4 regions of the Cytobacillus sp. IB215665 genome follow, and region 1 is predicted to be linked to each of the others. Evidence: predicted binding sites of a transcription regulator. Region 1 holds the regulator's gene; each other region holds the start of a gene.
The links. Region 1 encodes Rex, which represses fermentation and respiration genes when NADH is low (regulators of the CRP and FNR family bind a similar motif). Its sites were predicted from a motif close to TTGTGAAATATTTCACAA; they were not measured.

Region 1 (7,925 bases):
GGTTAGAAGCACAGAAAAAAGAAAGTGGAACTGCAAATGGAAACAACAACATTGTTTAGGTTAATGAATGTTGAGGATATTCAAGATGTACTGAAGGTGGAGGAGGCATCCTTTGCTACCCCTTGGAGTAAGGACATCTTTTTAAGTGAAATTAATAATAACAAATACGCCCATTATATCGTAGCGGAAGAAGACGGGCTAGTTATTGGATATTGTGGGGCATGGATTATAGTAGACGAAGCTCATATTACGAATGTAGCTTTGTTACCAGAATGTCGTGGCAGGAAACTAGGAGAAGCCATGCTAAAGCAGCTGATGGATTTTGCAAAAGCACTTGGAGCAAAGACGATGACATTAGAGGTAAGGGTATCAAATATAATTGCCCAATCGCTCTATCGCAAATTAGGATTTAATGATGGGGGAATTAGGAAGAATTACTATACAGATAACCAAGAGGATGCATTAATAATGTGGGTGAATATATAATGGAACAAATACAAAATCAAATTATTTTAGCAATCGAAACAAGCTGCGATGAAACGGCTGTAGCAATCATAAAAAATGGGTGTGAAATTTTAGCGAATGTTGTAGCATCCCAAATAGAAAGTCATCAGCGTTTTGGAGGAGTTGTGCCAGAAATAGCCTCTAGACATCATGTAGAGCAAATTACCATTGTGCTTGAAGAAGCGCTAAGGCAGGCGCAAATATCATATAACGAGATCGATGCAATTGCTGTTACTGAAGGGCCAGGATTAGTCGGAGCCTTGTTAGTTGGTGTCAATGCTGCCAAAGCTATTGCTCTTGCGCACAACATTCCTATTATTGGGGTTCACCATATAGCTGGACATATTTATGCAAATCAACTAGTATCTGAAATGAAATTCCCACTTATATCATTGGTTGTTTCAGGTGGGCATACAGAATTAGTATATATGGAAAAACACGGATCATTTAAAGTAATTGGAGAGACACGTGATGATGCTGTAGGTGAAGCTTATGATAAAGTTGCAAGAACATTGGGACTACCATATCCAGGTGGTCCTCACATTGACCGACTAGCTCATGAAGGAGAAGCGACGATTAAGCTTCCTCGAGCTTGGCTTGAAGAAGGTTCTTTTGATTTCAGTTTTAGTGGATTGAAATCTGCTGTGATAAATACATTACATAATGCGAAGCAACGTGGTGAGGATTTAGAAACAAAAGATATCGCAGCAAGCTTTCAAGCAAGCGTAATAGATGTATTAGTCACAAAAGCGATGTTAGCTGTTGATAAGTATAATGTCCAACAAGTATTATTAGCTGGTGGTGTAGCTGCTAATCAAGGGTTAAGAGCTGCTCTTAAAGAAAAATTTTCGTCAAAGGATGATATAGAATTAATTATTCCTCCGCTAACTCTATGTACAGATAATGCGGCAATGATTGCAGCAGCAGGTAGTGTATTATTTAAACAAGGAAAGCGTTCGGACATGGCTTTAAATGGGAACCCTGGCCTTGATATTGAGCAATAGTAAAATGAATAATAACATAACAGTGTTATGAAAGACCGTGATTCTTCCTAAGGATACGGTCTTTTTCCACACCTTTATCCACAGAAAAAATACTATTGTGGAAAATTAGTAACAAAAGCTAGTTTAAAAGCACTTTTGAAGCAAGTGGATAAGTGGATAACTTTGATAAAAACTGTGGATAATGTGTAAAAGTCGGTGTATAACATACATTACAATGAATTGTTTGTGGATAACTATGTGGAAGAGTCAACTACAATCCATATGAAGTGTAAGAAACATCTTTTTTGCAATAATTGTAGTGCTTATTGGGGGCTTGCGCTTCTCTTCTGTATCCCTAGCCTCTCGAGGTCGTTTCACTACAATCCTAAAAGGTAAAAAGCACCTTCTAGGATTGTAGTTCCAACGCTTGTCGAGGCAAAACAGTCGTCTCCACTTTTCTTCTAATCATGGAGTGTTTCCCATTCGGTCATTAATTGTTCTAGTTGCTCCTGGTACTGTGAGTTTTCTTCATTAATCACGGCCACTTTTTCGTGATCTTGAAAGATAGTTGGGTCACATAGGAGAGTCTCATTTTTATCTATTTTTTCTTCGAGTTTTGATATCTCTATTTCTAGCTCTTCGATTCTTCTTTTTCTTTGACGCTGTAATTTCTTCATTTCCTTGTCTTGTTCATAAGTCAGCTTCGTCTGTGTTTTATCTTCCTTGATTGAAGGACTAACTACTTTTTGTTCATTTAGCAGCTTAAGTTCTTCAATTTCTGCTTTCTTTGATATGAAATAATCATAGTCTCCCAAATATTCAGTAATACCGTTTGTAGTAAGTTCATACACTTTCGTAGCTAGTCGGTTTATAAAATAGCGGTCGTGGGAGACGAATAGAATTGTACCAGGATAGTCAATCAATGCATTTTCAAGTACTTCTTTACTATCCAAGTCTAAATGGTTTGTAGGCTCATCCAAAATTAACAGATTAGCTTTTTGTAACATAAGCTTTGCTAACGCAAGTCGTGCCTTTTGGCCACCACTAAGTGTTGATACCGGCTTCAACACATCATCACCTGAAAATAAAAAGTTGCCTAACACTGTCCTTATATCCTTCTCGGGTTTTGATGGGTACTCATCCCAAAGTTCATTAAGAACACTTTTATTTGAACTAAGATTTGCTTGTTCTTGGTCATAGTATCCAACTTTAACATTTGATCCAAAAGAAAATTCTCCTTGTAGGGCTTGTATCTTATTAATCGCTGCCTTGAGTAAAGTTGATTTCCCAATACCATTTGGACCTACCAAAGCTACACTGTCACTTTTCATGATTTGAAAATTGATATGTTGGATAATAGGCTTGTTGTTTTCATAAGAAACAGAAATGTCTTTAGCTTTTAAAACTTCATTTCCACTTTGACGTTCGATGTCGAAGTGGAACGAAGCCGATTTTTCATCTCCAGTAGGCTTATCTAGGACTGTCATTTTCTCCAGTTGTTTTCTTCTACTTTGTGCTCGTTTTGTTGTTGAAGCTCGTGCTAAGTTTCGTTGAACGAAATCCTTAAGCTTGGCAATTTCACCTTGCTGCTTTTCATAAAGCTTTAAATCGTGTTCATAATTTTCTGCTTTCTTCTTTAAATAATCACTATAATTACCGATGAATTTTGCTGAATTAGTTCGAGATATTTCGTATACTTGTGTAACGACTTTATCAAGGAAATAACGGTCATGAGATACGATGAGAATAGCTCCTGGATAGCCGAGTAAATATTGCTCCAACCAAGTAAGAGTATCAATGTCAAGGTGGTTAGTAGGCTCATCTAGTATTAATAAATTTGGCTTTGCTAATAATAGCTTCCCTAGAGCAAGCCTCGTTTTTTGACCACCACTTAAAGATGATATAGGTGTTGAGTAATTAAAGCTGGAAAACTGAAGTCCGTGTAGAACAGCTCGTACATCAGCTTCATATTGATAGCCACCTTGTTCTTTATATTGAATTTGTAAATGATCATACTCTTTTAATAGTTTGTCGTAATCTGCCTTGTTTGACATAAGGCTTTGATTGGACATTTTTTCTTCTAGTTTACGTAATTCTATCTCCATTTTTTTTAACGGTTCAAACACGGTTAACATTTCTTCCCAAATAGATAAGTCCGAATCTAAGCCACTATGCTGTGCTAAATATCCAATAGAAATATCTTTCGGTTTCATGACGCTTCCGCTATCATGAGACATGTATCCTGCTATTATTTTCAATAAGGTTGATTTTCCAGCGCCGTTACGGCCAACGACAGCTATTCTATCTTTCAATTGTACTTCTAGCTTTATATTCGATAAAATAAGATCAGATCCAAAATATTTTGTGAGCTGATTCACTTGTAACACTATCATGTTAGTTCACCTCTGTTATAATAGTTTTAGTGTATCTTAAAATGTATGAAATGAGCAATATTCTTTCACTGGATTCCAATGTTTAACTATCTAAGGTTTGAGAAGTGCTTATTTTTAACAATAGTTCAGTTTGATTTGTATGCGCTTTCTTAGTGAAGATATTTTAGACTTAGCTTTTATATCATGTACGATGTATAGGCTCTTTTCATAAAATTTTTTGCAATTGACCTCATTTATTAAGAGGAAAGAAGCTACGACCGCTAGGTTTATACGTATTTTCTCTTAAAACGAATAACAGCAATTAATGCGAAAAAAGCCTTGTACTAAGACATAAATAGGATTTCTCATAGTATTTGTTGCACCTTTTCATCATTAAAACTATAACAATAGGCTAAATTATTAATTACAATTGCCACACCACTTACGAAAAAGCCATTTACTAAGAAGGTGATAGAAACGGACTTGGGTGTACATATAGTTTTCACGCCTTGTTAAAGTAACGACAGGATTGTAAAAATAGTGTAGTATAGTCATATTGAGAGGTGAAAAGCAACAGTGTCTTCATTTACACATTTTAATGATCAAGGTAGAGCAAAGATGGTTGATATTTCTGAAAAGGGCGAAACATTAAGAACTGCTATAGCGAGATCAAGTATCTCAGTTAGTAAAGAAATTTATGAACAAATTATTCATTCAAAAATAAAAAAAGGGGATGTTTTAGCTGTAGCTCAAGTGGCTGGTATTATGGCTGCAAAAAAAACATCAGATATTATCCCGATGTGTCACCCAATTAGTTTAAAGGGTGTCGATATCACATTTACATGGGAAGAAGAAAAGCACTTATACAAGCTTATTATTATCGTAGAAGTTAAAACGAAGGGTAGTACAGGTGTTGAAATGGAAGCTTTAACTGCTGCTAGCACATGTGCCTTAACTGTTTATGACATGTGTAAAGCAGTTGATAAAGGTATGGTTATTGGTCCAACTTATTTATTAGAGAAGACTGGTGGAAAGAACGGAGACTTTATTAGAGAGCAGTGAATGAATAGCTGTTTGAATGTGGGGGAATAGAAGTGAATAACGAACAAACAAAAATTCCACAAGCTACTGCAAAGCGTTTACCATTGTATTATCGATTCATTAAAAATCTTCATGCTGCAGGTAAGCAGCGCGTATCTTCTGCTGAGTTAAGCGAGGCTGTAAAAGTAGATTCAGCAACAATACGTAGAGATTTTTCGTATTTTGGTGCTTTAGGTAAAAAAGGGTATGGTTATAATGTTAATTATTTATTAACGTTTTTTCGACAAACACTAGATCAAGATGAACTGACAAAAGTGGTGTTAATCGGGGTCGGGAATTTAGGTACTGCATTTTTAAATTACAATTTTATTAAAAATAATAATATGAAAATTGAACTTGCATTTGATGTTGATGAGCAAAAAATTGGCACTACAGTTGGAGATGTTCCTATTTATCATATGGATGATTTAGAAAAATATATTACCAAAGATGTAAGTGTTGCCATCTTAACTGTACCTGCACCAGTTGCTCAAGGGATGACCGATCGTTTAGTAGAAACAGGTATTAAGGGTATTTTGAATTTTACACCAGCTCGAATTAATGTACCTGACCATATTAGAATTCATCACATTGATTTAGCAGTTGAGTTACAATCTTTAGTATATTTCCTTAAAAACTACCCAACTGAATAGTAGCTCTACTGGCATTGTGGTCGTTTAGATGATCATCGAGTTATAATAACAATATATGCTTTATAATGATAGATCAGGAAAATTATTTGTAATTTATGATGGAGGTGAGACCAATTAACATAGGAATAGGAAGTCTTATATTAATTTTAGTGATCGCACTCGTTATCTTTGGTCCAAATAAGCTTCCTCAATTAGGAAAAGCTGCTGGAGAAACACTTAGAGAATTTAAGAGAGCGGCACAAGACATTGCAAATGAAAATAATAAAAAGAAGTAACATTAGGATGAGAAAGTATGAATGATAGTAAAGAAATGTCTGTATACGATCATATAGGAGAGCTAAGGAAGCGTCTAATTATCGCAGCCGTTTTCTTTGTTGTTGCTACAATTGGAAGCTTTTTTTTGGCTGAGCCAATCATTGTCTATTTACAACAGGCTGATGAAGCAAAAGAGCTGACGATGAATGCATTTTCCTTAACTGATCCAATAAAAATTTATATGCAATTTGCTTTTATTATAGCTTTTGTAATTACTGCACCAGTTATTTTATATCAGCTTTGGGCGTTTATTAGCCCAGGTCTATATGAAAAAGAACGGAAAATCACTTTAAGTTATATACCAATATCAGTGTTACTATTTTTAGGTGGAGTTTCATTTTCCTATTTTATTCTATTTCCATTTGTTATTGAGTTTATGACGAGGATATCTGAACGGCTAACGGTTAATCAAGTTATTGGCATAAATGAATACTTCCAATTTCTATTTAAAATCACTATTCCATTTGGAATATTGTTTCAGCTTCCTGTCGTTGTGATGTTTTTAACTAGACTTGGCATAGTCTCGCCTATGTTTTTAGCGAAAATAAGAAAATACGCATATTTCGTTTTACTAGTTATAGCAGCATTTATTACGCCACCAGAGCTCATTTCACATCTGATGGTGACGATACCTTTATTTATTCTATATGAAATAAGTATCTTTATCTCAAAAATAACCTATCGGAAAGTGGAAAAACTAGAACAGGAACTCCTGACTGAAAATGAGTAATAACCATACAATAAACCATAACAAAGTTAATCAAAGTGAGTTTTTACAAATTGTAGAGGCTCACTTTTTTCATGTAGTATTTTCTAGCGGTTATTTTGTGAGTATATGCAAGTATAAAGGTCGTATTAATATCTTATATAAAGCATTCAATAAATGAAGAAAGTAATGATGTTAATGAGCAATAAAACAACAAAATTGTTTGAGGTTGATTTATATAAACCTATTCAAGAGCATTTTATAGAACAGGGGTATGAAGTATATGGAGAAGTCAATCATTGTGATATAGCAGCTATAAAAGACGATGAGCTAGTGATCGTGGAGCTTAAGCTTAATATAAGTATAAAGCTGTTAATACAAGCTACTAAAAGGCAGCGTTTATCCGATCAGGTGTATATTGCTATCCCGAGGCCTACATATTCTTTGCGTTCTAAAAAATGGCAGGATATATGTTATTTGGTCAGAAGGTTAGAATTAGGCCTTATGATTGTAACTTTCAAAAATGGTACTGCACTGGTAGAAATCATTCTAGCCCCAGCTGACTTTGATCGGAAAAAAAGCATGCAAAGCAGCAAAAAAAAGAGAGATTTACTTTTAACTGAAATGCAAGGCAGGCATCGTGACCATAATGTTGGTGGAAGCAAGAATCAAAAAATCATGACGGCGTACAAAGAAAACTGTATTCATATTGCTTGTTGCCTCGAACGTTTAGGTCAGTTATCAACAAGTGATCTTCGCCAAATGGGAACGGGTGACAAAACTGTATCTATTCTTAATAAAAATTATTACGGCTGGTTTGAAAGGGTGCGAAGAGGAACTTATTCACTTAGTGATAAGGGTAAGAATGAGCTAACTTCATATCCACAACTTGTTCACTATTACGGTGAATTAATAGCAAATAAGCTTGGTTGATACAGAGAATGGTATTTTGGGTAACTCATATGTATTTAGAGAAGAAAAGATGTCCCGAACATATTCGTGCTTAGCAAAAAGCAACAATTAATGTGAAATTAGCCATAGAATAAAACAACCTTCCTGTTAACTAGGAAGGTTGTTAATTATTTTATATTTTTTAGTTTGTTATGAAAGATAAACATACGAATAGCCACTCCAAAATCAAGGGTGGCTACAAAAGACAATATGAGAGTGGGGAAATTCCAAATTGTTTCTTGAGCTGATTGAATTGCGAGATATGTGAAAACGATTCCTATAAAACTATATATAAATCCAAAAAATAAAGGTGAGCGGCGCATATGTTATAATCCTCCAATAATCGACTGCATTTGTTCCA
Region 2 (7,925 bases), on a different contig from region 1:
ATTTAGCGCTGGAGCGAACGATTATATTACGAAACCCTTTGACTCCAACACAATATTAGCGAGAATTCAAACATTGCTTGCTATGAAAACATCGATGGAGGATGCTTTCAACAATGAATTAGCTTTTTTACAAGCACAAATAAAGCCACACTTTTTACATAATGCTCTTAGCACAATTGCATCTCTATGTTATACAAATGTTGATGATGCTATTCGGCTGCTCAAAATGTTAAACCAATATTTACGTATCATTTACAACACAACTCCTCAAACGATGTTTATACCACTAGAGCAAGAATTACAGTTAATAGAGGCTTTCGTGGAAATTGAAAGAGTTAGGTTTAAGTGGCTTAACTTTTCAGCGACCATAGATGATGGGTTAGATGGAATCTATATTCCTGCATTATGTATACAGCCTTTTGTTGAAAATGCGATTAGACATGGAGTATTTAATAAAAAAGGGGAAGGAAACGTTTCATTATCAATTACAAACCGTAAAACATCTATACTTATTATTATAGAAGATGACGGAGTGGGATTGTCCGAGGAAGCATTAAAGCAGTTTAAAAATGGAGAGCTGAAAAATGCAGGGATAGGTATGACGAACATAAGAAGAAGATTAGCATCTTTGAATGAAGCGCATATACAAGTTGACTCAAAAACAAACTGCGGAACTAAGATTACATTGGAATTACGAAAAAGGGTCAAGGGCGACTTGTATGATACTGAATTGGAGGGGTTGTAATGCTTAAAGTTATGATTGTAGAAGATGAACAACCAACGTTAGATTTGATGAATTTGTTAATAAGTCAACAACCTCAATTAACTGTTGCTGGAAGCTATACAAGTCCAATAAAAGCATTGGAAATGTTCGCTGTCATTCGACCTGATGTAGTTTTTCTTGATGTAGAAATGCCGGAAATGAATGGCATCCAATTGGCAGAAAAAATAGTACAAATCGATCAAAATATTCAAATTGTATTTACAACAGCATATGAGCAATATGCTGTTCAGGCATTTAAAGTTTATGCAGTTGACTACCTTGTAAAATTTGTTACTTCTGAAGATGTTAATAGAGTGACTTCCCGTTTACTAAAAAATCATTTGGACAAAACAAAACTAGCACAAATAAACTTAAAAACGAAGACATCAATACAATGTTTAGGGAAATTTGAAGTAAGAGGTGAAGATGGAACAGTTGTAAAATGGCCCACAAGGAAAACAGAAGAGCTATTTGCGTATTTCCTCGTCCATCCAAACCAAGTCATTAATAAGTGGAAATTGATGGACATGTTTTGGACGAAAAACGCAACTGTAAATCTCCACACGACTATTTCTAGAATGAAAAAAGTGTTGAAGGAAAATAATATGAAGTTACAAATTCGTAACTTAAACGACGGTTATATACTGGATGTCGAAACAAAATTCTGTGATCTACTAACTTTTAAAGCGTATTTTGCGCACAATGACAAGGTAAATAAAGATAATCTTAAAATTAGTGAAAGAACCTTTCAAGTATATAAAGGGAATTTATTTGAAATGAAAGATTATTTATGGGTTTTAGGGGTTGAAGAAGAGCTGACAGTGATGTACGAAAAACTAACACGTGAATTAGCAAATTATTTTATTAAAGAAGGGAATATTAATCGCTCAGAAGAAGTTGTGAAAACATTTTTAACTTTATACCCTCTGCATGAAGAAATGACTATATTTCTTCTAAATATATATGCTAGCCATCGTATTTATGAAAAAAGGTTAAAAGAATACTATAAAAACTATGTCAAGTTATTAAGGGAAGAGCTCGGAGTCGAGCCTTCAAATGAAGTAAAACAGTTCATCACAAACTAAACATAACTGAGCCAAGAGTATTGTTTGAAATCTAATTATCAAACAGTACTCTTTTTTATATTGTTACATTTTATTTTTAAAACAAATATTTTGAGGATTTTTTCCATAATGATATGTCTAAATACTCTTATTCTTTGTAAGAAAATTGTAAGCATCGTTTGTTAATATCTTTTTGAAAGGCTGCTATCGTAAACTTTGTTGCTATTTTTTAACTTATATGGTTGGCATAGTAATCTGAAATAAAAGCTGTAAGAAACTCATGTGTATACATGTTTACTAACAACAAATCATTGCGATAATAACCTTTTGACAAACAGTGATTATAGGGGGAATTTGATGAAGAAGTTAAGTGCTTTACTTGTATTCATGACTGTATTATTACTATTTATGGGATGTTCTAATGAAGAAAAACTATCAGGTGCGAGCGGAGGTTCGACTACACCAACAGAAGATAGCAATACAGAAGAAGTTGAAGAAACTTCAGGAGTTAGTGTAGTTGAAGTTGAGGAAGAAGAAGCTGAAGTAGAAAATGTAAATCTTGAAATTGTACAAGATAACGGTATAGCTTGGGTTGATTCTATAGGTACTATTTGGTTGCATTCTGCAGCAATTTATGAAAACACGGGTGAAGTACCTATTAAGATTGGTGAAACACAAATGAACTTTAAAGACCAGGAGGGAGGGATTTTAGGTACGGCAACGTGGATATATGCAGTACCAAATGTAGTTTTACCTGGTGAAAAAGCATTTGTTTCAGAAAGTGCAATTATTGATGGTATTACTGATGCGAGTCTATACAAAGAAACTACATATAATTTTGAGTTTAACGAAACAACTGAAGATCCTAATTTAATGGAAGTATCAGCAATTAAAGGGCTAAAAGGCGATGAATGGAACCCATATAAAGTAACAGGCATAGTGAAGAATACGAAGGACGAAAAACAAGAAAGTATTAGTGTCGCAGGTGCTTTATATGCAGAGGATGGAAAATTACTAGGTATTTTAAATGATTATATTGATGTTGGTTTAAATCCAGGAAATGAAGCAGGATTTGAATTATTATATCCAGATATTCCAATTGAATTTGCTGATCAAGTAGCTACTATTGAAGTGATGGCGTATGGTTGGAATGATTAAAATATTGCTATTTTGCAGTTAATATTCTTTTTATGGTCTTATTAAAGAAATTGTTGTTTTCGTAATTAAATTAGATAACTGAAAGGGCATTGTAACTGTCATTTTTAAAATAGATTGATGTTGCTAGTATTACACATTTTGATTCTTTCCTACGATAAACACCATTTAATCGAAACCAGACTCATTCTAATAAACTAATCTTATAATTGATCCCCACCCTTACAGGTGGGGTCTTTCAATTTGGTGAAGTAGCTGTGTTTTTAGGTTCGTAGCCTTCAAACAGAAATGAGGCTCTTTTCTCCACACGAATTTCATCACAACACATCTTGCTTCGACATACATTATTAAGGCCAATATTAATTCCTATGGAGGGAATAGCAATGATGATGCATCAAAGAAATAATAGGTACCCATTCCCGCCAGTTTGGCGACCACCTTTTCCACGACCACCATTTTCGCAAGGGCCTTTTGTACCTTTTCAACCTACTAGTCCAATTCCACCAACGACACCATTTGCACCATTTTCAATTTCACCAGGAATTCCTGCCGCACCTGTAACACCGTTTAGGCCAAGACCAAGACCAAGACCAAATCAATTTTCACAAAACACACCTTTTCAGCCGTTTCCAACACCATACCCATTACAACAACCTAATATGCAGCAACCTCAGCCAGGTTTTGGATCAATCATGAATCATTTTAAAAAAGATGACGGTTCTTATGATTATAGTAAGATGATGAATACTGGTGGACAAATTATGGGAGCAGTAAATCAGCTAAATTCGGCTTTTAAAGGTTTTTCATCATTAATTAATCTATAATAATTGCTCCTTAAGCCTTGTGGAAATGACTACATGCAATGAGGGAGGATGAACTTTATATTTTGGGGCAGATACTATGCTAAAAAAAGATTAGTTATCTGTTCCTAAAGTCATCCTCTTAGCTCTAATGTTTTTCTAGTTCAACTCTTTCACGTCTACAATGTAAAGCATAGTTAGCTGCTTCTAGGTTTGAAATGGCTAGTGAATTTTCCATGCTGTGAAAATCGCCATTTTGAAATGCTTTAAGCTTATTAATTAATATAGGAAGAACGTCTTCTACTTGACAACCGTTTATCCCATTCTTATCGATAGCACCATCTTGAAATTTAATGTTAATAAAATTATCATTGTTGCGTGTCAGCTTCATCACCCCATGACCTGTATTATTGATTACTCATTATTACTAATACAGCAACTCATAAACCTCATTTAATTGCTCTACACGTTTGAAATCTTGTTCATCTAGAGCATATATTATTTCATCAGGTAAAACCTCATCTAAAAATGATATTTCTTCTTCATTTAATTCCTTAACAAAATCCCCTTCACTGCGATACGTTTTTGCAAGAAGTTTTTCATATATTTGTTCCGATATATTGTGTTTATCTAAATAGTTGGATAATGTTTCTTGTAAATATCTTAATGTCTTATCCATAATGTTTGACACACCTTTTATGTTTGATCAAAATACTTCGTAAACTCCTCAACATCTTTCACATTTTCACTATAATAAGGATTTTCCTCAACACTCGTTTCAGGATCAAGATTTGTTTTAATTACTAATCTTGGCTCTTTTGATGGGTCTAGATGAGTATCAGTTTCTATATGTTCTGGATTTTCATTCTTTTTATTCACTACATCCACCTCCTACATATAACTTGCTTTTAAATTTTAAAAATATGTAATTTATAGTATGAAATATGAAGTGTATAATCTTTTTTCATGCGTCACAGACTATGTATTGGAGCAGAGGTCATGTCAATTCGTTGCTCCAAATGAATTGTAAAAGGAGGAGCATAGGTGACAAAGAAGCAAAATAAACCACAAAAAACTAACATGGAATTTGGAAACCAATTTACACAAAAACGTCCTAAAAAGGAAATGAATAATAAGAACGATAACTAGGAGGAATATGAATGACTAATCGAAACAATAACCGCAAGAGACAAAATAAATATCCGAACAATAGGAATGAGACTGAATTTGCTAATGAGCAGTCCATTCAACATGATTCAACTCCAGAGAATAATCCGAAATACGGAAATGAATCTCACAAAAATTCCTAATGGAATACATAAAAAGCAGCGAATGAATATTATTCTTCGCTGCTTTTTTATATAGTATTATTTTTTACTCCTCATTCTATGATGTAAATACGTATACACCTAGTGTTCCTGACACCTTATTTAGTCTTAAAATTATTGAATTCTCTTTTCACTCATTCATTCTGTTCATTTATAGTAAGAATAGGCAGTAGGGTTTACGAAAGAGCTATTAATGAACGTTCTATTCCTGAATGGATATCCGCTTGCGTTGTTGGCGTGGAATACGTATATCTAGTAGGCCATCCCTAAATGTTGCAGTTACGTTTTGTTCTGGGATCTTGTAGGGAACGTGAACGGTTCTTGAAGCCTGTTGGAATGTATGCATTTTTTGGTATGTTTGTTGTTTATCATTTGACTCTTCGATTATTTCGCTGTTATTAAGTGAGATTGTTACATAATGTTCGAAGAATTCAAGATTTATTTGCTCACGTTTAACACCAGGTAATTCTGCATTAATAACATACTCTGTATCTGTTTCAAATGTTCGTATAGGTATTTGTTGAATGAAGAGTGGTTGGCTAAGGAGGTCATCAAGTGACTCAAATATTCGTTTAAAAGGATTTTCGCCAATGAATTCATTCATCGATTTAATTAAGCCATTGAATTCGTTCTCAAGATTTCTAGATAATTTATTATTATTGTCTGAACTCACAACTTTCACCTCAGTTAAAAAAGTTTATTCGCTATAACTTATGCAATTCGTTCGGAAAGGGCACAAAAAATACACAGAGTATCTACAGTCATGTAATGAAAAAATGGTATAAATGTGAACAATTTGTAAATTATCCAAAAATGTGATTGAAATCACAATTGATCGTATACGAAAGATGTATGCTAAAACATGAAAATTCCGTTTTAAAGGGGAGATAGACATGTTTTGTTATCAATGTGAACAAACTCCATCAGGAGGGTGTAAAGTGGTTGGTGTATGTGGAAAGGATGAAACGATCGCAAGCTTACAAGATACAATCGTATTTGGTTTAAAGGGCATCGCTGCATACCGAACACATGCTAATCAACTTGGATATACAGATTCATTTGTTGATGCAACGACTCATGAAGCACTTTATATGACATTAACGAATTCAAATTTTAATGTTGAAGAACATATCGATATGGCAATGAAGGTAGGGCAAGCAGCAGTTCGTATCATGGACGTACTTGATAAAGCTCATACTGAACGTTTAGGTATACCCCAACCAATAACAGTTTCTCAAAATAAAATTGAAGGCAAGTGTATCGTAGTAACTGGTCATAATTTATTCGCTTTGCAAGAGTTGCTTGAGCAAACAAAAGGGAAAGGGATAAACATATATACTCACTCAGAAATGCTCCCTGCACATGGTTATCCGGAACTAAAAAAATATCATCATTTAAAAGGAAATATAGGAAAAGCATGGTATGATCAACGTAGATTATTTGAAAAGTTTCCAGGTGCTATATTAGCAACCACAAACTGTGTGATGCCGATTAAGGGCACGTATGCAGATCGAATGTATTCATATGAAGTGGCGGGCTTGGAAAATGTTCAAAAAATAGAGAATGATGATTTTACTCCTTTAATTGATAGAGCGCTCCAATTACCCGATGCAAACATTGAATCAGAACAAACATTAGTAACTGGCTTCCATCATGAAACAGTTTTAGGCTTGGCACCTGAAGTTATCCAAGCTGTTAAGGATGGCAAAATTAAAAGATTTTTCGTTATAGCTGGTTGTGATGCTCCAGGAAAAGGTGGGGAGTACTACCGAGAGCTGGCTACATCTTTGCCACCTGAAACAGTGATTTTAACTACATCTTGTGGGAAGTTTCGTTTTAATGATGTAGACTATGGCACAGTACCAGGGACAGAAATTCCTCGCTATATTGATTTAGGTCAATGTAATAATTCAGGCTCAACGGTAAAAATAGCACTTGCTTTAGCTGATGCTTTTGAATGTGAAGTAAATGATTTACCGATCAGTATTGTTCTTTCTTGGTTTGAACAAAAAGCGGTAGCAATTTTACTTGGTTTATTTAGTTTAGGCATTAAAGATATCCGCATTGGACCTAAGCCACCAGAGTTTATTTCTGAGGGAGTGCTGAACGTTTTACAAGAAACATTCAACCTCCAATTAATTGATAATGCGCAGGACGATATGGAACAAATGTTATCCTTAACCGTTTAATAAACTTAAATAATTTTGTTTTTTGGAATGCCAAATTTTATACTGCCACTCTATGTAATAACAGTTTGCGAACATGAAAAGTGAGTTGCTGCTCTAGCAACTCACTTTTTGGCTGTTCTCACATTAATCGTTGTTTTTTAGAAAAATGAGCTAAATTCAAATATTACTTGCGTTTCCAATATTTTATTTCCTTCAAAGTGTTGGACTTCGTTAAAAACTTTAACTAATTGTCCATTTCTACAAAGTTTGAAATGAGCTTTTGTTTTTAACTCACAAGATTTCTGATTCGAACTTGTTTACATCAATAACAAGATTGCCATCACAATTCACTGTAATACTTCCTTTTTTCTTAAGCTTTGTAATCGTTCTACTAATCGTTTCCCGTGTTGTACCAATCATATTAGCTAATTCCTTATTGGTGAATTGGGTAGATAGCACTCTTGTGTGGCTATCAATTTCCGTTCCGTGAGTTTCTGAAAGTCTTAGTAACAGCTTTACGATTTGCTCATATGTATTATTTAAAATTTGTTCTTCGAGTCTTTTTTGCAAATCTATAATTTTTTCACCCATCACTCTAAAAAGTTTAATACAAACTTCTGGATGTTGTAAAAGTAACTGTTCAAAAT
Region 3 (7,925 bases), on a different contig from region 1:
CAAGATGTAACAGGTGAAGGATTAAATGCAAATCATTTGATTGAGTATTTAGAAGAGAAGTATCGTAGAGTCTATCAAATTAACAGCTAATGTAGTTTAGCACATTAAGACATTTCAAAGCCTCCTTTGTCATTTTACAAAGGAGGCTTTGCTATAAATAACAGACATATAATAAGCGCCTTGTGAAAGTAATTTAACATGACTTCACAAGGCGCTTGTTGTTACATTGTTACCATAACCTATAGCCTTTTGAACCGACTGGAGCATTTTGGATCATGTCTATGAACGGAATTGTATAAGCAAATAATATTAACAAAATAGTAATTCCGATCCATAGTTTCCAGTTTTCAAGAACCATTGGTGTTTTTTCAGCATGCTCAGTAACCTCTGCAACTGGAAATTCTGTTTCACCTTTAGGTGCAAAAAATGCTAAATTAGTAATAATAATTAGTACTAAGATGATACCGATGAATAAGATAGAACCGCCAATTGCTTGCGCGATTTGATAAGGTATCCATTCCAGTGCTTGTTCTGAGCCACCGTATGTTGAATAATCGGAACGACGTGGGGCACCTAGTAGCCCAGCAGCATGCATTGCTCCTGACATAAATGTCATCCCGATAGCCCATACAATAGTTTGAATGATTGCTAGTTTGTTCATAGCCTTCGTCATTACTCGCCCAGTAATGTGTGGGATTAACCAATAGGCTGCACCAAAGAACGTAAGTAAAACAGTTGTTGCTAATGTTAAATGGAAATGCCCTGTTACCCAAATGGTGTTATGGACAACTTGATTTAATTGGTTACTTGCGTTAATTAAACCACCTGCACCAGCTGGAATGAAGAACAACATTCCTATAAACGGTGCAAAAAAGCGTGCATCTTTCCAAGGAAGCTTCTTAACCCAGCCGAATAACCCAGTTGCACCTTTTGACCGACCATACAATTCGAACGTTGCAAACATAGAGAAAGCCGTCATTAAGGATGGTATGACTACTAAGAATGTTAAAATGACTTGTAAAAACTTCCACGCTGGATCAATTCCTGGCTCTGTTAATTGATGGTGAAATCCAACAGGGATAGAGAATAGTAAGAATAAAATAAATGACATTCTAGCTAGAGCATCTGAGAAAATTTTAGTACCTAATACTTTAGGAATAACAACATACCAAATCATATATGCTGGTAACAGCCAGAAATATACGAGTGGATGTCCAAAATACCAGAATAATGTACGACTAACCAACACATCAATCGTTTCAACAATACCTAATGACCATGGAATAAATTGAACTAGCACTGTAGCAGCTAAGCCTAATGTTGCTACTAACCACAATATCATGTTAACGATAGACATAAAGCTTAAAAGTGGACTAATTTGACCTGGATGTTGTTTACGCCACTTTCTGTAATGTGCAAACATAGCAAAGCCAGCTACCCAGCTACCTACAACAACTAATGTTAAGCCTATGTAAAAACCTGGATGTGCTTTTAAAGGAGCATAGAATGTATAAAGTACTGATGCTTCATTTAATAGGATAAATACTGCGGCAATTGCCGTACCAATTGTCATCATCCAAAACCCGATCCAACCAGTCAAACGAACCTTATTGGATAATGCACCTGCTGTTCTACTTAGGCTGGCAAATTGAAAGCCGATAATAAAGAATGTAGTTAAAACAAGACCAAGTAATACGCCGTGTACAGTTAAAATTTGATAATAGCCAAGCCATGAAGGGAGCGTAAATTTCCCAGAACGAACAAGGGTTTGTAATAATCCTGCTAATCCTCCGAGTGCTAGTGCAATAAATGCGACATAAATATGTGCCATTGCCAATTTTCCATCGCGTCGATCAACTTTCGCTTCAACAATACTCATTATTCAATCACCTCGATTGTTGCAGTCATACTAGTATGACCTATTCCACAATATTCATTACATAAAACTAAATACTCTCCAACTTCATCAAACGTAGTTGTTACTTCACTTATATACCCAGGTTCAAGCATCATATTTGCATTTGTGCCTGCAATTTCAAAGCCGTGAATAACATCTTTCGTTGTAGCAACGATTTTTACTTTTGCACCCTTTGGTACTTGTACTTTTGTTGGAGAGTAACTAAATGCAGAAGCAACAAAAGTTAATTGATATTCGTTGTCCCCGATTTGTACTAACCCTGGATTATCAAATGGTGCTGTTTGGTCAACCTTTTCTGGATCAATTGTTGTTAAACAACTAGGAGGTTGGTTCCCTAAATAAAATGCGCTAATACCTATAACAGTTAAAAAGACAAGTAGAGTTCCAACTCCAAATAACAACCATATTTTTTCAAACTTGTGCATATGCATCGACTAATTCCCCTCCTTCTATAAGCGGTCTACAAATAAAAAGTAAACTCCCAACCAAGTAATGATTAGAAAGAAACCCAACAAAAATACTGAAGCTAACGCTCCTTTTAATGAAGGCTCACTTTCTATTTTAGTTTTTTGATTTTGAAGCTCAGTTTTCGGCATCTCTCTCACTCCCTTCGTTATTGAACAAATTTCCTATTATTACACTATTATCTTACTAGACTAATGTGTAAAATCCATACAGTTATTGGGGTTTCACAAATTGTTCATATGTAATACAAACACTATGATAATAGTGATAAACTAATTTATCAGTGATAAATATCACAAAAAATAAAAACAATTTGTGAAAAAAATGTGAAATAGTTAAATAGATTTGATGTGGCTGCTTGAGACTTTTGTCATAAGGAGTTAGTTTTTGGGCTGAAAGTGAAATTAAATGGCTCTTTTCGGAAACTTTATTGCTACTTTTACGAACAATAGACAAATGGATGGTTTTATGAAAGCTCAACAATTGTACAATAAAAAAGATACCGCCATAACTGATTTAAAGGTGCTTATATCATAGAACGAATAGCAACAATTAATGTAAAAACAAGCGATTATAAACAGAAAACAATCGACTAAATGTCGATTGTTTTGCTTTGTTGTGTATTTGATTACATTTCAATCATTAAAATGATTTGCATTTCTCCCATTGTTTCCACTTGAATAGGAACTCTAAAGGCTTTTTCGAAGCCGTAGATCTTTGTTTGACCAACTAACACTGTAGGAGGTGTAATATCAATATTGATCCCTTTTTGAGAAAGTTGTGTAGACAAATTACCTGCAATCATATTACCAAACTCGCCTGTAAATGATTCAAGCATTTCTCCCTCAAGAGGCATACCAAACATGATTTCACCAACTCCACCAAATACAGTTGGGTTTCCCTCTATTATTAACCTTCCTCTTATATCCCCAGTTATACCAATTAATACGCCCATTGAGGATTGCAGTAACGGTTGAGTGAATAACGCTGGTTTATCAATTGTTACATCTATTGGTACTACTGTTTTAACTACATGAATTGTGCTGTTTAAAACACCTGTTACTTTTGAACTTAATGTGGCCAAACTGAATTCACCTCCATCATTTATTTCAGGGATTGTAATTGGGTAAAATATACCCATTACTATTTTACCTCATAATATTGATTTGTGTAATGACCTATACTGTTATTTAATAAATTTAATAGATTTCCTCGTATAATTCCAATAATTGTGTGCTGAACGTAATGATTTTTAGATTTATAATAATAATGCACAACAACAACTCCTTTAAAACGTTCGACTTCTCCAAACAGGGGAAGTCCTTTTTATTTGAAATCTCCTAATCACCTTCACAATAATCTTCCCTTTCACTTGTTGTAAGAGTTACACCACATTTAACTAGCGTTACATAGCTTGATTGAATAATTCGTTGAAATTGTTCAAAACATTTCTTTAGATGTCTTATTTCTGTAATAAAAGCAACAAATTATATGAACGATGTTCATCTCCTTGTTTAACAGCTCTTACATGTTTGGGTTTTTCGAAGAACGATATACGTACATATGAAATGCTCATGTACTTGTTATTTGACACTTTCGTAAACTATGCTGTTATATATACAAAATTACGATAGTAGAAATCTTATGTGATTATGATTATGTTAATGAAGAAAAGATACTAAGGAACTAAGCTAAGAAAGAAAATAAGTTATTTAATCTTATGAGTCAAGCTTATAAATCGATCGATTAGATTAGTATTAAATCAACGTTTACGTAGCTCGTTCTAAATATGACTACAAAGCATGTTCCTTGCTAAAGCCAATAATTTCATTACCTATTTCATATGAGGCGAGTTAAAAGATGGGAAAATATATGTTCAAATGATATAACTTTAATACCATTTCAAAATCGTTATGGCGCTGGGGTTTTTCTGAATAATTTTTAGTTTTACTATGAAACATCCTATTTAATATTGTAAAATAAGAAAATAACTAATCAGTCAGAATGTTAAGGGGTATTGTATATGGGGCAAACAGGGGTTAAGAAGTACACAACTCAAAATGTTACGAGCGGATTGTTCGATATTTATCATAAAATTAATGATGAAGGTGATAGCCAAACCGCGTTGAAAATTGTGCAATTAATGAAAAAACTTCAAAGTGAGGAATTTACCATAGGTTTTTGTGGCCATTTCTCGGCAGGGAAGTCAAGTATGATCAATGAATTAATAGGTGAACAGCTATTGCCTACTAGTCCAATTCCCACAAGTGCCAACCTTGTTAAAGTAAAGAGGGGAAACAAGTATGCACGGGTTTACTTTCATAGTGGTGAAGTGGTGCAATATGAAGGTCCGTATAATTATGAACTTGTAAAATCTCTTTGTAAGGACGGTGATTCAGTCGCATCTATTGAACTTAGTGTTGAAACAACTTCTATTCCAATAGGGGTATCAATTATGGATACTCCTGGGATCGACTCAACTGATGATGCGCATCGTTTGGCGACTGAATCAGCTCTTCACATCGCAGATACGATATTTTTTGTAATGGATTATAACCATGTACAATCAGAAGAAAATTTTTTGTTTGCAAAGGAATTAAAGGATCGTGGAAAAGAAGTATATTTAATCATTAATCAAATTGATAAACACCAGGAACAGGAAGTTAGTTTTTTTGATTTTGCAAACGGTGTAAAAAAATCTTTTTTTAATTGGAAAGTTGAAGCAGATGGTATATTTTACACGTCTTTAAAGAAAAAGGATCATCCATTAAATGAACTAGCTAGCGTCAAGAAGTTGTTACAGGAAAAAATCAACGATAAGGATAGCCTCCTCGTAACAACTAGTTTATTAGCGGCTGAAAATTTACTAAATGAACATTTGCAATATTATGTAAACAAAACATTAGATCAGCAAAATATGTTTGAAAAAACTCTTTCTCAGTTACCTGCAAATGAACGAGAAGAACTTCTAACAAGCATAAATAATGTACAACTAGAAATCGATGAGAAACAACAAGCATTGGAAAGTGCAGAGCTAAATTGCAAAAAAGACATACAGGCTATTTTAGATAATGCATATCTTATGCCATATTCTACTAGAGAACATGCAAGAGCATTTATTGAAGCTGGTCAAGCTGATTTCAAAATAGGTATATTCGGCTCCAAAAAGAAAATTGCAAAAGAACGGGAAGATCGCTTAGGTGTACTGTTTGAAGATATAAAGGATAAGATTTCTTCACAACTGGAATGGCATATTAAAGATTATTTTTTAGAATTTTGTAAAAAACAGGCTATTGGGGAAGATGAATTGACGAGAGACATTCAAACTTTCTCCATTACACTCGAACCTTCTATGTTGGAAAACGTATTAAAACAAGGAGCAAGATTAACGGGTGATTATGTCCTGACATATACGAATGATGTAGTTCAAATGATTAAGAGAATGTGCCGCGATGACACAAATGAAATTATTAGTAACATAATCTTTGAGTTGAAAAAGCATACAAGTACACAAATTGATATGTTACAAAATATTCTTAAGCAGCAGAACAATTTGATGGAGGCTAAATCAGGGCTTGATCAATTGGTATCGATGGAAGAGAGACATAGAACATCTCTAAATAATCTTCTTCATAGAAAAAATGAACTGCCTCAGGATAATGAAGAGTTGAAAGCTTTATTGGAAGAACAAATTGTCTTTACTTCAATGGAAGATACAAATCAAAATAGTGAAGTAACTGATAGCCAAGTGATTCAAAGCAGTTTAGATAATACAAACTTGACGCTACGTAATAATCGTAATCAAGGGGATCGCGTTAACGAAACGATTAAATACTTAAACCACGTTTGTAATCAAATTTCAGCAACAACTGGGTTTGCAACAGTTGCTAAGGAGCTACGTGAAAAATCTGAAAGGCTTAAAAATAGAAACTTTACAGTCGCATTATTTGGAGCTTTCAGCGCAGGAAAATCATCATTTGCAAATGCTCTCTTAGGAGACAAGGTATTACCAGTTTCACCAAATCCTACAACAGCAACGATTAACAAAATTATCCCACCATCGGAGGAATTTCCACACGGGACGGTAAAAGTTAAATTAAAGACACGGCAACAAATTTTTGAAGATGTCCAACAGTCATTAAAAATATTTAATTTGAAAGCTAACAATTTGGAAGATGCGATTAAGTTATTAAAGCAAGGTACATATCGCCAGCAAGTTATTGATAGTAGAGATCAATCACATTATTCATTTCTTCATGCAGTTTGTAGTGGATATGATACAATGTTCAAAAATTTAGGCTCTATCATCACGACTAGCCTTGCTGCCTTTTCCGACTATGTTTCTGTGGAAGAAAAGGCGTGCTTCGTTGAATGGATTGAGCTTGCCTTTGATAGTGAGTTAACAAGTCAAGGTATATCATTGGTAGATACACCAGGCGCTGACTCAGTTAATGCTCGACATACAGATGTAGCCTTCGATTATATTAAAAATGCAGATGCTATTCTATTTGTCACTTACTATAACCATGCATTTTCCAAAGCAGATAGAGAATTTATAATTCAACTTGGAAGAGTGAAAGATACTTTTAGTATGGATAAAATGTTCTTCGTAGTTAACGCATCAGATTTGGCACATTCAGAAGAGGAACTCGGTTCAGTTATGAACTTTGTAGACGAGCAACTTGTCTCTTACGGTATAAGAGACCCACGTCTATATCCACTCTCTAGTCATAAGGCGCTAACATCAAAACAAAAAGGATCTAATGATAATGGTAGTGAGATGAAAGATTATTCAGGAATCTTACGTTTTGAACGGGATTTTAAAACATTTATCATAGAAGAACTAGCAGAGATAACTATAAGCTCTGCTTACACGGATATAGAGAAAGTAAAAAATATGTTAGATGATTATATCAAAACAGCAACTACAAGTAATGAAGAAAAAAATAGCAAGCTGTTGGCAGCAACAGATGAACGAGAAAGCATTCGATCTATTATTAGCACTTACCAGATCGACAATCAAAGGCGGTCAATTGATCAAGAAATAAAAGAATTAGTCTATTATATTCAACAACGGAATTTTTTACGTTTTTCAGACTTATTTAAAGAAAGTTTTAACCCTTCGACCTTACGTGAAGATGGTAATAATATTCAAGTGAAATTGGAAGGTGCATTAGAGGAATTACTGTCAGCAATATCGTTCGATTTAGAGCAGGAAATACGGGCAACTAGTCTACGTGTTGAAGCATTTTTACGAAAACAAGTTGCTGAAATATTAGAGGATATAAATACTCGTGTTGCGGGAATAAACGATCATTTACAATTTAATATAAATAGTGAGTTTGAGTTTCCTACACCAGCTTTTCACTATCCTTTTATTAGAGATCAAATCAACAAAAATAAAGTAATAGGGATGTATAAAAACGCAAAGACATTCTTCGAAAAAAATGGCAAACAAAAAATGAGTGATGAAATAGTTAAGCAATTAGAGGGGACTATACCTAGCTTTTTAGAAACTATGAAAACTCAAGTGACAAGCCAT
Region 4 (7,925 bases), on a different contig from region 1:
TTTCTTCTGAATGAGCAGGAAGCTCCGGTGTTGAACTCATGTCTGCATGACCTTTTCCTTTTTGGATGAAAACTGAGTATTCAGCATCGTTTTGTGATTTGGATAAAAAGGTGTTACCAGTTTTGTCACACCATTCCTCAATATCTCTAGCGAAGCCTGGATCTGTTACTTTTATTTCTAATATATCACCTGGATTCATCGTATCCATTCGTTTAAATACTTCAGTAATTGGGCCCGGGCATTGTAAACCTATACAATTAAGCTCTATTGTTGGTTTAGCGTCTTTTTTTTTATCAATATTTGATCGTTATCGGTACATACTTTGTCATTTTTCACATTGTTATTACTGCGTCCTTTTTTATCTCTTTCGTAATAACAATATGTTTTATAGCCACCACTTAAATTGTATGCATCGAATCCATGTTGCTGTAGAATACGAGTCGCTAAATAGCCACGTAATCCTACTTGACATGTAATGTAAATTGGCTTATCTTGCGGTAATTCTGCTAATTGTTCTCGCAAGTCACCCAGTGGAATGTTCACGGAACCTTCAATATCTCCAAGCTCCAATTCCATCGGTTCACGAACGTCGATTAAATAACCTCCGTCATTAATTATTTCATCTATTTGGTCAAAATGAACTACGTTCAACTCTTTATCTACTACATTAGTTGCTACATATCCTAACATATTAACTGGATCCTTAGCTGAAGAGTACGGAGGTGCATAAGCTAGCTCTAAATCTGGTAAATCATGAACATACAATCCACCTTTAATGGCTGTAGCAATTACGTCAATTCTTTTCTCAACTCCATTAATTCCCACGCCTTGCACCCCAAATATTTTTCCACTGTTCGGGTCAAAAGTCATTTTAAGTGAAACGGGATTTCCTCCTGGATAATAACTCGCATTAGAGTTTGGATGTACGTGCACAGCTTCGAAAGTAATGTTCAAGTGCTTTAATGTTTTTGCATTATTCCCTGTTACTGCTACAGTTAAATCAAACACTTTGGCTACTGCAGTACCTAAAGTTCCTTTGTAAACAACATTTAAACCATAAATATGATCTGCAGCTAAACGGCCTTGACGATTGGCAGGCCATGCTAACGGAACCATTGTTGCTGTGCCTAATATATAATCCTTTACTTCAATTGCATCACCAATTGCATATATATTTTTATCAGTTGTTTGAAGGTGCTCATTAACTACAATGCCACCACGTTTTCCTACTTCTAACCCAGATTCAATGGCAAGTTCATTCTCTGCTTGAACACCGATTGATAAAATGGTAATATCACTGTCTATCTCTTTACCACTGTTCAACACAATTGTTTTACCATTATTTTTGAAAGCTTTAACTCTATCCTCTAAAATGAGATTTACATTCTTGTCACGTAAATGCTCATGAACAATCGCAGCCATCTCTGGATCAAGTGGGGCCATCACTTGTTTACCGAGTTCAACTACTGTCACGCCAATGCCGCGATGATGAAGGCTTTCTGCCATCTCAAGCCCGATAAACCCACCACCAACGATAACCGCTTTTTTTGGTTGTTGCTGATCTACCCACGCTTTTATGCGATCGGTGTCTGGGACATTTCGTAAAGTGAACATGTTTCTCGCTTGCTCAAGACCTTCAAATGGGGGAACTATTGGTCTTGCTCCTGGAGATAAGATCAACTTGTCATATGTTTCTTTATACTTTTTACCAGTTTGTACATGTTGCACCGATACAGTCTTTTCTTCACGGTTGATTTTTACTACTTCTGAAAAGTTTCGAATATCTAGATTAAACTTCTTACTCATCCCCTCAACAGTTTGAACGAGTAGACTGTCTCTCTGCGGAATCACTTCACTAACATGATAAGGTAAACCACAGTTTGCGAAAGATATATATTCTCCACGTTCAAACATGATAATTTCTGCATTTTCATCTAATCTTCGTAACCTTGCTGCTGCTGTTGCTCCACCTGCAACTCCACCGACTATCACTATTTTCTTTTTCATTGTCATTGTCATCCTCCTCAATTACCTATATGGGTATATAATTTGTAAAAAAATATATTTGCTCAATGTTTCACAAATGATTTGTTATTTAGTACACCTACATAATACTGTATACATAGTGTCATTGTCAATATACCCCTGTATGTATATTTTGTGACATCTTTTTTCACTTATTTATCACTTTGTTTTATTGTTTAATGATCCTTCTCGTTATCGTAGATTTTATCGGTCAATTCGTAAGCTTTATGGGTCAATTCCACATATTTATCCCTCAAATACTGTCATCATCATAAAAAGAAGTAACACGATGTTTCGTGTTACTTCTTCTTTAATTATTTCATAAGTGTAGGTGAGTATGATGTAACGATGTTGTATGCTTTGTCAACCTCTTCGGCTGAAGGTGGATTTGTATCAATCAATTCATTGTCCAAACAAAGTGCTTTCCATTTATATTCACCCATTTTATGATAAGGTAGTATTTCTACCTTTTCAACATTCGATAACGTACCTATAAATTGTCCAAGTCGGTCTAAATCTTGTACCTGATCTGTATATCCTGGAACGAGAACATGTCTAATCCATAAAGGAATCCCCTTATCATTTAAACGCTTTGCAAAAGAAATCGTATTATTATTAGATAAACCTGTAATGTCTTGATGTTTTTGTTCATCTATATGTTTAACATCAAGCAGAACAAGGTCAGTCAGACTTAAGAGCTCATCCAAGTTAGCGGGTTGTAATGACCCCGCTGTATCTAATGCAGTATGAATGCCGAGTTCTTTACATTTCTTAAATAAATCAATGACAAAATCAGCTTGAACTAGTGGTTCTCCACCACTTACAGTAACACCACCATTTGAAAAGTTCATATAAGACATATATTTTTTAATATCTTCAATTAAATCATTCGTATCTTCTTCTTTACCTCCAGTTACTTTCCAAGTATCTGGGTTATGGCAGTAAATACAACGTAACGGACAACCTTGTGTGAATACGATATAACGTAATCCTGGTCCATCTACTGTACCACAAGTTTCAACTGAATGAATTCGTCCTATCATGCTGATCACATACTTTCGTGGAATGTTCTATTAATGACGTCGATCTGTTGCTCACGAGTTAACTTAATAAAGTTCACTGCATACCCAGAGACACGAATTGTTAATTGTGGATATTTCTCTGGATGTTCCATTGCATCTAGTAATTGCTCTCTTTCAAATACATTTACATTAATATGATGTCCCTCTTGTCTCATATAACCATCTAAAATCGAGACAAGGTTACTTGTTCTCGTGTCAGCTTCTTTTCCGAGAGATTTTGGAACCATTGAAAAAGTACAGGAGATTCCATCTAAACAGTCTTCGTAAGGAAGCTTAGCTACTGAATTCAGCGAAGCTAGTGCACCTTTTTTATCACGTCCATGTAAAGGGTTTGCTCCCGGTGCAAATGGCTCACCAGCTTTTCTACCATCAGGAGTTGTACCTGTTTTTTTACCATACACCACATTTGATGTGATCGTTAAAATGGATTGAGTAGGCAATGAATTACGATAAGTCGGGTACTGGCGTAACTTATTCATGAAATTCTCAACTAACTCTGTTGCAATTGAATCAACTCGGTCATCATCATTTCCGAACTGAGGGTAATCTCCTTCGATTTCAAAATCTACAGCGATTCCGTATTCATTTCTAATTGGGCGCACTTTTGCATACTTAATGGCACTTAATGAATCTGCTACAACAGACAATCCAGCAATACCACATGCCATCGTTCTTAATATTTCTTCATCATGCAGAGCCATTTCAATTCGTTCGTATGAATATTTATCATGCATATAGTGAATTACATTTAATGTATTCATATATAGTTTTGCAAGCCAATCTAACATCTTATCATATTTTTCAAACACTTCTTCATAATTTAGAATATCTGCTTTGATCGGTTCAAAGTCAGGTCCCACTTGTACACCCAATTTTTCATCAATTCCACCATTGATTGCATATAATAATGCTTTGGCTAAATTCGCACGGGCCCCAAAAAATTGCATTTGCTTCCCGATTTTCATGGCAGACACACAGCATGCAATCCCATAGTCATCACCATATTCTTTACGCATCAGATCATCATTTTCGTATTGAATAGAGCTTGTTTTAATAGACATTTTTGAGCAATAACGCTTGAAATGTTCCGGTAGCTCTGTCGACCATAATACTGTTAAGTTCGGCTCAGGAGCTGGCCCTAAATTATCTAACGTATGCAAAAATCTAAATGACGTTTTCGACACAAGTGGACGTCCATCTAAGCCCATGCCACCAATTGATTCTGTGACCCACGTTGGATCACCGCTAAATAATTCATTGTAATCTGGCGTACGTAAAAATTGAACCATCCGTAGCTTCATAACAAAATGGTCAACTGTCTCTTGTACCTCTGATTCAGTCATCGTTCCATTATTCAATTCTCTTTCAAAATAAATATCTAAAAATGTTGAGACACGCCCTAGACTCATAGCAGCACCATTTTGTTCTTTTATCGCAGCAAGATAGCCAAAATATAACCATTGAATTGCTTCGTGTGCATTTTTGGCAGGCTTAGAAATGTCAAATCCATAAGAAGCTGCCATATCCTTCAGTTCTTGCAATGCCCTAAACTGTTCGGAAATTTCTTCACGATCACGAATCACTGCTTCACTCATCATCTCATTTTCAAGTTTAGCATGGGCTTTTCTTTTTTCATCCATTAAGCGATCTACACCGTATAAGGCTACTCGACGGTAGTCACCGATAATTCGACCTCTCCCATATGCATCAGGTAGTCCAGTAATGATTCCAGCTTTCCGAGCCTTTCTCATTTCAGGAGTATACGCATCAAATACTCCTTGGTTATGAGTTTTGCGGTACTCAGTGAAAATTTTCTCCACTTCTGGTTCAAGCGTAAATCCATATGCGTTACATGCGTCCTTCACCATTCGAATACCACCAAATGGTTGTATAGAGCGCTTTAGTGGTGCATCAGTTTGCAAACCAACAACACTTTCTAAATTTTTATTTATATAGCCTGGCCTATGAGAAGTAATGGTAGATACTGTTTTAGTATCAACATCTAGTACACCACCATTTTTTCGTTCTTTTTTCGTTAACTCTAGAACTTCATCCCATAAGCTAGATGTTTTTGCTGTTGGTGGAGCAAGAAAATCTTCATTTCCTGTATATGGTGTTACATTATTTTGAATAAAGTCTCTTACATCAATAGCATGCATCCAATGCCCTTCGTTAAAATTCTCCCATGCAGTTTCTTTTATAATTGTGCTCATTTTGTCCATGTTAACTTCCTCCATTATTATCGTTAAATTTTCAATAAAGCGATTTCATTTGTGAAATACTTCACAACTCAGAGTAAGAAAATTAGTATTAATTGTTTATTTATTACCAATTATACTATTAATATGGTGTATATGACGGGATGTTATTGACGACATTGTGAATTTTTTCACGGATTAGTATTAAAGGGAAGAAATTAGAGATTGTAGCATCTGCATAATCCGACTTAAAACCAAATAAATACTAAACATGTCGTAATGAGTATCGTCAATTAAATATAAATAATCTGTATTCTTATAGACAATTTGCCCATTCTTTCATACACATATATGGAGAAGAAAGGGAGGTTAGTTTATGCATAATTATGGGGGAGCTCAAGGATATACTGGTTACAACTACGGGGCTGTACCTAATGTTAGACACTCTGCCTACAGATATGGCTACGAGAGAGGTTGTGCAAATCCTGCACCCAGTTACAGTCAACCTGTCCTTGTTGGAGACTCAGTGGGTACTGGGTTTGCGTTAATTCTTGTGTTATTTATTCTACTGGTTGTCATACTTGCAACAGTAGTCAAAGCCATTTAATCACATCTTAAGGAGAGGTGCTGATTCTCACCTCTCTCTAACATAAACTTTAATATGTAGCCAAATACGTTACGCTACTACAATTATCTTAAAATACAATGGTTTTGTTTTTGTAAACAATCACTCGATCTTCTAGGTGCCATTTAACTGTTAGAGCGAGAACGCTCCTTTCAATAGAACTACCTATTTTCTTCAAAGACTCAACATTATCACGGTGATTTACTCTCATAATATCTTGCTCGATGATCGGTCCTTCATCAAGATCATTCGTAACATAGTGGGATGTAGCGCCGATGAGTTTTACACCTCTTTGGTATGCTCTGTCATACGGTCTTGCTCCTACAAATGCTGGTAAGAACGAATGATGGATGTTAATTATTTGATTAGGATATGATTCAACAAAATCTGATGTCAATATTTGCATATACCTAGCTAAAATAATCAGATCTACCTCATACTCTTTTAACAGTTGAAGCTGAGTTCTTTCTACCTCTTTCCTATTGTCTTTATTTGCAGGGATATAATAGAAAGGTATATCTAAGGATTCGACTATTTCCCTTGCATCTTCATGATTACTAATGACTAATGCAATATTCGTCATCAAATCACCATTTTGCCATTCCCATAAAAGTTCCTGGAGACAATGAAGCTCCTTTGAAACGAAAATTGCTGTTTTCTTTAATTCATGAACAAATGTAAGTTGCCACTCCATTGAGAATTGATTAGCAATGCTTTGGAACTCCTTTTTCATAACAGTCCCTTTATGCAGTAAGTCTGGACATTCAAATTCAATTCTAATAAAAAAGACGCCACCTTCTGGATTTGTAGAGTATTGACTTGATTCAATAATGTTTGCACCATGGTTAAACAAAAACTCTGAAATTGCAGCGACGATCCCTTGCTTGTCTGCACAACTAATTAAAAGCCTGCCACGATTCTTTTGTTTTTCACTATATTGATTGAGCATCTCCTGTATCGAATTGTTCATACACTTTCTCCTTTATTAATTCATGTATTATACATGCCTAATTATTTTTATTATATTCTCATAATTCAATAAAGAATACAATGGCAGTTTATAAACTTTTTAAGGATCGCTTCATAACAATTTGTTGCAATTTTTAAAAATGACCCTAGCTAATATAGACTTACAATTGTTATGAATTCACTGTACATTAAATACTCATAAAATCTTGTTGAGTTCGTGTTGACTTTCTTATACGGAAGACAATAATGAATACGAAACGGCGTTAAAAATGAAATGGGTGATGATATATAGATAGATAGCTTCATAGAAGCTTTCTTTTTACGTGATGTCTAACTCCTGACAAAAGCATTAAAGCCACCATTGAGCAATAAACTCAACGATGGCTTTACTTATATTTTGTTTTATCCACTTATATGCTCAGTAATACAAATTGTGAATTATTGTAGTTGGTATTTTTAATAGATAAGTTTATGTAAAGGATAGCGGCTACGTGTTATAGTAACTTGTACAAATAATATTCGTTCATAGGTTGACCATTTATGATTAATGAATTCACTTTTTCACCCTCAATAACAAAACCCATTTTTTTATATAAGTTAAATGCCTTTATATTGTCTTTTATAACTGTGAGTTCCAGCCTAGATATTTCTTTATCTTTAGCCCAAGCGAAAACACTATTAAATAGACTTGATGCTATGCCTCGTCCTTGAAAATCATCAAGTACACCTAAAACAAGATATGCCGAATGTTGATTTCGTTTGACTTTACCTCCAAATGCGTTCATAAATCCAACTAATTTATGCTCTACTTCTGCTACTAGAAATAATGAGTTCTTTTCAGCTATAATATTTTCTATAGCTTTTCTTTGTTGCTCAAGTGTCATTGATTTTTCACCTGGTTCAAATAACATAAATCCTGATTCATCAATGCTCTTATTTAATTGTAAAAATTTTTCTGCATCGTTTAATTCAATTGGTCTGATAATCATCTTAACGCCCCTTATAATCATAGAAAATACAAATCCA

Region 2: hcp (hydroxylamine reductase) is a predicted target of Rex. The motif match lies at 5,924-5,941, and genes of this name have one in related genera.
Region 3: SLH52_RS15050 (cytochrome c oxidase subunit 2A) is a predicted target of Rex. The motif match lies at 2,708-2,725, and genes of this name have one in related genera.
Region 4: pflB (formate C-acetyltransferase) is a predicted target of Rex. The motif match lies at 5,379-5,396, and genes of this name have one in related genera.

Annotation. Positions count from the first base shown of each region.
Region 1 is NZ_JAXBME010000029.1:23,618-31,542, reverse strand. Features, by position in the region: gene tsaB (tRNA (adenosine(37)-N6)-threonylcarbamoyltransferase complex dimerization subunit type 1 TsaB) at 1-59, shown strand, start outside; gene rimI (ribosomal protein S18-alanine N-acetyltransferase) at 37-486, shown strand; gene tsaD (tRNA (adenosine(37)-N6)-threonylcarbamoyltransferase complex transferase subunit TsaD) at 486-1,508, shown strand; gene SLH52_RS22390 (ABC-F family ATP-binding cassette domain-containing protein) at 1,949-3,880, opposite strand; gene moaC (cyclic pyranopterin monophosphate synthase MoaC) at 4,436-4,921, shown strand; gene SLH52_RS22380 (redox-sensing transcriptional repressor Rex) at 4,954-5,592, shown strand; gene SLH52_RS22375 (twin-arginine translocase TatA/TatE family subunit) at 5,688-5,867, shown strand; gene tatC (twin-arginine translocase subunit TatC) at 5,885-6,637, shown strand; gene SLH52_RS22365 (DUF2161 domain-containing phosphodiesterase) at 6,791-7,546, shown strand; gene SLH52_RS22360 (YdiK family protein) at 7,693-7,887, opposite strand; gene SLH52_RS22355 (type II CAAX endopeptidase family protein) at 7,891-7,925, opposite strand, start outside.
Region 2 is NZ_JAXBME010000012.1:108,220-116,144, forward strand. Features, by position in the region: gene SLH52_RS14935 (ATP-binding protein) at 1-745, shown strand, start outside; gene SLH52_RS14940 (response regulator) at 745-1,848, shown strand; gene SLH52_RS14945 (FxLYD domain-containing protein) at 2,185-2,985, shown strand; gene SLH52_RS14950 (YppG family protein) at 3,366-3,806, shown strand; gene SLH52_RS14955 (hypothetical protein) at 3,931-4,173, opposite strand; gene SLH52_RS14960 (sigma-G-dependent sporulation-specific acid-soluble spore protein CsgA) at 4,210-4,461, opposite strand; gene SLH52_RS14965 (hypothetical protein) at 4,479-4,661, opposite strand; gene SLH52_RS14970 (hypothetical protein) at 4,943-5,092, shown strand; gene SLH52_RS14975 (Hsp20/alpha crystallin family protein) at 5,313-5,783, opposite strand; gene hcp (hydroxylamine reductase) at 6,004-7,299, shown strand; gene SLH52_RS14985 (Crp/Fnr family transcriptional regulator) at 7,570-7,925, opposite strand, start outside.
Region 3 is NZ_JAXBME010000012.1:128,128-136,052, forward strand. Features, by position in the region: gene SLH52_RS15035 (carboxypeptidase M32) at 1-90, shown strand, start outside; gene SLH52_RS15040 (b(o/a)3-type cytochrome-c oxidase subunit 1) at 230-1,879, opposite strand; gene SLH52_RS15045 (cytochrome c oxidase subunit II) at 1,879-2,349, opposite strand; gene SLH52_RS15050 (cytochrome c oxidase subunit 2A) at 2,368-2,514, opposite strand; gene SLH52_RS15055 (chemotaxis protein CheX) at 3,012-3,524, opposite strand; gene SLH52_RS15060 (dynamin family protein) at 4,407-7,925, shown strand, end outside.
Region 4 is NZ_JAXBME010000014.1:108,905-116,829, reverse strand. Features, by position in the region: gene SLH52_RS16455 (sulfurtransferase TusA family protein) at 1-208, opposite strand, end outside; gene SLH52_RS16450 (CoA-disulfide reductase) at 265-2,013, opposite strand; gene pflA (pyruvate formate-lyase-activating protein) at 2,340-3,068, opposite strand; gene pflB (formate C-acetyltransferase) at 3,074-5,320, opposite strand; gene SLH52_RS16435 (YjcZ family sporulation protein) at 5,682-5,912, shown strand; gene purU (formyltetrahydrofolate deformylase) at 6,001-6,900, opposite strand; gene SLH52_RS16425 (GNAT family N-acetyltransferase) at 7,394-7,888, opposite strand.